Linked DNA regions of Metabacillus sp. KUDC1714. The protein of the gene in region 2 interacts with the protein of the main gene of each other region in a pairwise test. Links are inferred from orthologs where the notes say so. Each region holds a gene or a part of one and is shown on either strand. Other genes may lie near its edges. The genes, in order: ligA and leuS.

The links.
Region 1: the proteins of leuS (region 2) and ligA interact in binary tests that used the Escherichia coli proteins (3 or more experiments, as listed by UniProt). The link is inferred for Metabacillus sp. KUDC1714 from one-to-one orthologs.

Annotation. Positions count from the first base shown.
Region 1 is NZ_CP055263.1:2,320,519-2,323,735, reverse strand. What follows is about bases 213-3,096. They hold ligA (NAD-dependent DNA ligase LigA), read right to left. Parts: upstream 2,716-3,096; coding sequence 709-2,715; downstream 213-708. Other genes in these bases: pcrA (DNA helicase PcrA), read right to left, coding at 2,753-3,096; HUW50_RS11060 (CamS family sex pheromone protein), read right to left, coding at 213-693. Outside these bases: more of HUW50_RS11060, read right to left, coding at 1-212; more of pcrA, read right to left, coding at 3,097-3,217. UniProt on the Escherichia coli protein: DNA ligase that catalyzes the formation of phosphodiester linkages between 5'-phosphoryl and 3'-hydroxyl groups in double-stranded DNA using NAD as a coenzyme and as the energy source for the reaction.
Region 2 is NZ_CP055263.1:542,643-546,067, forward strand. What follows is about bases 156-3,247. They hold leuS (leucine--tRNA ligase), read right to left. Parts: upstream 2,863-3,247; coding sequence 448-2,862; downstream 156-447. Other genes in these bases: HUW50_RS02655 (rhodanese-like domain-containing protein), read right to left, coding at 156-214. Outside these bases: more of HUW50_RS02655, read right to left, coding at 1-155.

The DNA.
Region 1 (3,217 bases), 1.8 Mb from region 2 along the record:
TGTGTTTCTTACACGATTAATCACTTGTTGAGCATATTCTTTCCCTTTTGCTAAAAGCTCACTTGTACTTATTCGCTTCTCACGAGCATACCCGTCTTCCTGTTGAAAATAATGAACAGAGTTCATCGCTAGACCAATGACAACTCCACCTAATTCAACTGTATCATCCTCTCGGATTAAATAATTATGTTCAAGAATGTGGGATAAGTAGATCGGATTTTCCGAATGTAATTCCTCAAGATTCCCCTCCTCAGGCAATGCTGGATTTAGCCCGATCTCAGTATATTCTTTCTTTGCCTCTTTCGCTTTTTCTTGTTCATTTTTTAACTTTTCACCGGTTAGCTTTCGATTTAGCCAACCTTGAATGACTTCTCCAGTTAAATATTGACCTTCTTGATATAAATATTTATCAGGAGAAAATGTGTCTTGGGCAACCCTCATTAAACCTGTTTCAAATTCATCAATATCTAAGCGGGTATTTAATTGTTCTGAAACAAGTCCTCTTGCTTCCCCTGGTTTAAATGGCAAAATCATCTTGTAATACGAATCTGAAATATTGTATTTTGGGATAATCGCCTGTTCCTTTGACTCGTCCTCTATTTCCTGCACGATTTCTTCTTGCTCTCCAAAGTTTGGTGCACAAGCTGTTAATACAAAAAAGCTTGTTAACACCATAATTAGTTTCTTTTTCAAGTGATTCCACACCTCTTATTTATTTAGTTCATCAAAGAGCCGAGCTTCGTCCCATATTTCTATATTTAATTCTTGGGCTTTCTTTAACTTGCTTCCTGCTGATTCACCAGCTACCACAAGATCTGTACTTTTACTTACGCTACCGGTTACTTTACCACCAAGTGCTTCAATACCTTCTTTTGCTTCATTTCTTGATAGCTGTTCAAGCTTCCCTGTTAATACAACAGTCTTTCCAGCTAGGTATGAATCACTGTCTTCAACCCTAATCAGCTTTGGTCCCTTGTATGTCGTATTTACACCTAAAGATTTAAGCTCATTTACTAAATACTGCACATCTGGGTTATCAAAATAAGTGACAACTGCATCAGCCATTTTGTCTCCTATTTCATTTATCGCAATAAGCTCATCCTTTGTGGCTTGCTGAAGAATTTCAATTGTTTCAAATTCTTGAGCTAATGTTTTTGCGGCTTTAGCACCAACATGGCGAATCCCTAAACCAAACAATAGTCTTTCAAGTGAGTTTTCTTTTGATTGTACAATTGCATTTAATAAATTATCGGTAGATTTTTCTCCCATTCTCTCAAGCTCGAGAAGCTGATCTCTCGTTAATCTGTATAAATCTGCAACATCCTTAATTAATCCTTCTTGAAACAATTGTGCTACAACTCTTTCACCAAGACCATCAATGTTCATTGCATTCCTTGATACAAAATGAATAAGACCTTCTTTAATTTGAGCCGGACATTGTGGATTAATACAACGAAGGGCAACCTCACCTTCAATACGAACTAGCTCACTTTCACAAGCAGGGCAATGTGTAGGCATCGAAAAGGTTTGTTCTTCACCAGTGCGCAGATCTATTAGCACATTGACAACCTCAGGTATGATATCACCTGCTTTTTTGACAACAACCGTATCACCAATTTTAATATCCTTTTCTCTAATTAAATCTTCATTATGAAGTGAGGCACGTTGAACAGTTGTCCCCGCAACCCGAACTGGCTCTAATAAAGCTGTTGGAGTAATGACACCAGTCCGACCTACACTTAATTCAATATCCACTAGCTTTGTCATAACTTCTTCTGCTGGAAATTTGTAAGCAATGGCCCAACGTGGACTCTTAGCAGTAAACCCAAGCTCTTCCTGTTGAGCGAGAGAATCCACCTTAATAACGATACCATCAATATCGTAAGATAAATTTGCTCTTTTTTCTTGAAGATCTTCTATGATGGTGAGGACTTCTTCAATCGTTTCACATTTTCTTCGTTCTTGATTTGTTTTAAATCCTACTTCTTCTAGTAGATCTAGTGCTTCACTATGTTTTTCAACACCTGTTCCACCTAAATCTGCAATACTGTATACAAAGATATCTAAATTACGCTTTGCAGCTATTTTAGGGTCTAGCTGTCTAATGGAACCAGCTGCAGCATTACGTGGGTTTGCGAATGGCTCTTCTTCAAGTTGTAATCGTAATTCATTCAACTTCTCAAAGGACTTTTTCGGCATAAATGCCTCACCACGTACTTCAAAGGACAATTCCTTCTTCAATCTAAGTGGAATGGAGCGTATCGTTTTGAGGTTTTCCGTAATATCCTCACCTGTTGTACCGTCTCCTCGCGTAGCACCTTGTACAAACAGTCCATTTTCATATCTTAGAGAAACCGCTAAACCATCAATTTTCAATTCAACAACATATTGAACATCGTCACCTACAGACTGTTTTACTCGACGGTCAAAATCACGTAAATCAGCCTCATTAAAAGCGTTACCTAAGCTTAGCATTGGTGTTTTGTGAACAACCTTTTGAAAAGCAGCTAACACAGTACCCCCGACTCTTTGTGTCGGGGAATCTGAGGTTTTCAATTCAGGAAATGCTTCTTCAAGCTTTAATAGTTCCTGCATAAGGCGGTCATATTCAGAATCAGGCACGCTTGGTTTATCTAAAACATTGTATTCATAATTATAAGTGTTAATTAGCTCATGGAGCTCGCGAGCTAGTTTATTTGCTGATTGTTTATCCATTCAGATGTCCAATCCTTTCTACCGAACTATCTTCTCTTTAAACACGATTAATTGGTGCAAATTTTGCAAGCAGACGCTTTATTCCAACAGGACTTGGGAACGCAATATCTAATTCCTTTCCTTCCCCTGTACCTTTTACACTTACGACAGTACCAATTCCCCACTTTTTATGTTCAGCTTTATCTCCAACAGCCCAAGAAATTCCGTCCCCGCCAGTTGAAGCGGCAATAGGTTTTGCAACTGGTGGGCGCTTTTCAAGACGACGACCTGAATTAAAAGCAGAGGTAAGGGTAGAAGGAGAAGTAGATTTCTTTACTTCATTTAGATTCTCAATCAACTCACTTGGAATTTCAGAAATAAATCGTGACTCAGGATTCATACTTGTCCGCCCAAACAACGTACGCATTTGTGCATTTGTAATGAACAGGTCTTTTTCAGCCCGAGTAATCCCTACGTAAGCAAGACGACGTTCTTCCTCCATCTCATCCTCTTCCATTAATGA
Region 2 (3,425 bases):
CATTACCACTGCGACCGCCTGAACGACAAATAAAAAATGTCTCTTTTTCTTTATCAATTGCATCTAGTTGATTAGGAATATCATTCATTCGAATATGTCGGGCTTGTGGAATCATTCCTGCTTCTACTTCATCATCTTCACGAACATCTATTAACTCTATCTTTTCACCGTTTTCTAGCTTTTGTTGAATTTCTTCAGGAGAAATTTCTTTCATTTCGTACACCCTTTCAAATTTGATACCTGCATTATATCAAATAAAATGTGTGGGGTTCCAGTTTTAGGATGAGGTAGTTAGAAATGAATTGTGTTTCTATCATTGTGATTTCAGCTGAGAAAAGAACTAATTCTCATTGATTAGAAGTTCTCCACCGTTTTTTAAAAATTCCCAACTACATAAAAAGACCCGTAAGTATTAAACATACTTACGAGTCGGCTTTCATCATTTTATTAATTTGCAACAATATTAACAAGCTTTCCAGGGACAGCAATTACCTTGCGAATCGTTTTCCCTTCAACATGCTCATTTACTCGATCATCTTCAAGTGCTATTTTTTCGAGCTGATCTTTTGTAACTTCCTTTGCAACAAGCAGTTTTGCACGGACTTTCCCGTTGACTTGAACGACAATTTCAACTTCGTTTTCTACAAGCTTTGCTTCATCAAAAGCAGGCCATGAAACGTAAGTTATAGTTGTGCTGTGACCAAGCTTGCTCCATAGCTCCTCAGCTAGATGAGGGGCTATTGGGGATACTAATTTCACAAAGCCTTCGACATACTCTTTAGGAAGAACAGTCGCTTTATAGGCCTCATTGATGAAAACCATTAGTTGTGAGATTGCTGTGTTAAAGCGTAAGCCTTCAAGATCCTCAGTTACCTTTTTCACTGTTTGGTGGTAAACACGCTCAAGTGTTTCACTTGTTTCATCAACAACCTTAGGACTTAATTCACCATTGTCTTCGATGAATAGACGCCAAATACGATCTAAGAAGCGTCTTGCTCCATCAAGGCCAGTTGTAGACCATGCAATTGATGCTTCTAAAGGTCCCATGAACATTTCATATAGTCGAAGAGTATCAGCACCATGTGATTCAACTATTTCATCTGGGTTTACAACATTTCCTTTAGATTTACTCATTTTTTCATTATTTTCACCAAGAATCATACCTTGATTAAATAATTTTTGGAAAGGTTCCTTCGTCGGCACCACACCAATATCATATAAAAACTTATGCCAGAAACGAGCATATAGCAAGTGAAGTACTGCGTGCTCTGCTCCACCGATATAAATATCAACAGGTAGCCATTGCTTTAACTTGGCATCATCTGCAAGTGCTTCACTGTTTTTAGGATCGATGTAACGTAAGTAGTACCAGCAGCTTCCTGCCCATTGTGGCATAGTATTTGTTTCACGACGACCTTTTTTCCCTGTTACAGGGTCAACTACATGAACGAAATCTTCAATGATTGCAAGAGGTGATTCACCTGTTCCTGATGGTTTAATTTCTGTCGTTTTTGGAAGAACAAGCGGAAGCTCTTCTTCAGGCACTGCAGACATTGTCCCATCTTCCCAATGGATAATTGGAATTGGCTCTCCCCAATAACGTTGACGGCTAAATAACCAGTCACGCAAACGGTACGTAACCTTTTTCTCGCCTTTTTTATTTTCTTCAAGCCAAGCAATCATCTTTTCAATCGCTTCTTGCTTACCAAGTCCATTTAAGAAATCAGAGTTAACATGCTCTCCGTCACCAGTGTAAGCTTCTTTCGTCACATCTCCACCGCTAACAACTTCTTTAATTGACAGCGCAAATTTTTGAGCAAATTCATAGTCACGTTCATCGTGAGCAGGTACCGCCATGATTGCACCTGTTCCATATGTGGCAAGAACATAATCAGCAATCCAAATTGGCATTTTCTCACCATTAACCGGATTGATCGCATAAGCTCCTGTGAACACACCTGTTTTTTCTTTTGAAAGTTCAGTCCGCTCAAGATCGCTCTTATGTTTAATTTCATTAATATATGCTTCAACTGCATCTTTTTGTTCCGCCGTTGTGATTTTTTCAATAACGGAATGCTCTGGTGCTAATACAGCATAAGTCGCACCAAATAATGTATCGGGTCGAGTAGTGAATACCGTGAAGTTTTCATCATAACCATCAATGTCAAAGGTTACATGTGCGCCTTCAGAGCGTCCAATCCAATTACGTTGCATATCTTTAATACTCTCAGGCCAATCAACATCTTCAAGATCTTCAAGAAGACGATCAGCATATGCTGTTATTCTAAGCATCCACTGCTTCATCGGACGACGTTCAACAGGATGGCCGCCACGCTCACTTTTTCCATCTATAACTTCTTCATTTGCCAAAACGGTTCCTAATGCAGGACACCAATTTACTGGCACTTCATCTACATACGCTAAGCCTTTTTTGAATAGTTGTAAAAAGATCCATTGTGTCCATTTGTAATACTCAGGATCTGTAGTGTTTACCTCGCGATCCCAATCATACGAAAATCCAAGTGCTTGAATTTGTCTTCTAAAGTTATCAATATTTTGTTTCGTAAATTCCGCTGGGTCGTTACCAGTATCAAGGGCATATTGCTCAGCTGGTAATCCAAATGCATCCCATCCCATTGGGTGAAGAACATTAAATCCTTGCATTCGTTTCATTCGCGATAAAATATCTGTTGCCGTGTATCCTTCTGGATGTCCTACGTGTAAACCAGCACCTGAAGGATACGGGAACATGTCAAGCGCATAAAACTTCGGCTTCTCCGTATCCTCTGTAGTTTTAAACGTTTTATTATGTAACCAAAAATCTTGCCATTTTTTTTCAATCTGTTGATGATTGAAGCTCATATGTTTTCCTCCTTAAAAGCTAGATCAATGTTTGTTTATACAATTAACCAGTTGAACGGATCAAAGTAAGTTCCACTTATCTCATACTTATCAATTTGAAAAGGGTTATTCTGTTAGATAAAAATGAAAAAAACCCCACATCCCAAACAGGGACGAGAGGTTTAATTCCCGTGGTACCACCCAACTTTGGCATAGCGATATGCCCACTTTGACATCCGTAACGTGGATAGACGACAAATATTACTTTCCCAAATAAGGCTTTCACATTTGTAACTCAAAGGCGAGTTCATCAGCAAAAATCGGTTGACTCACACCAGCCGTCAACTCTCTGAACGATATTTCGCAAATTACTACTCCTTATCTCCGTTCATTATATATACATATTAAGCTTATTTTATATAAATTTGTCGGGATATGCAAGTTTGCCTTCTCAAATTAGGAGTCCAAGTTTGGGGACAGTCCCCAATATTATTACTTGTTATACTATTTATCGCTAAAAACCTTTGATTTTAGTTGTTTATTCTATTTTGGGGACAGTCCCCAAAAAGAATAAAAAAAGACTC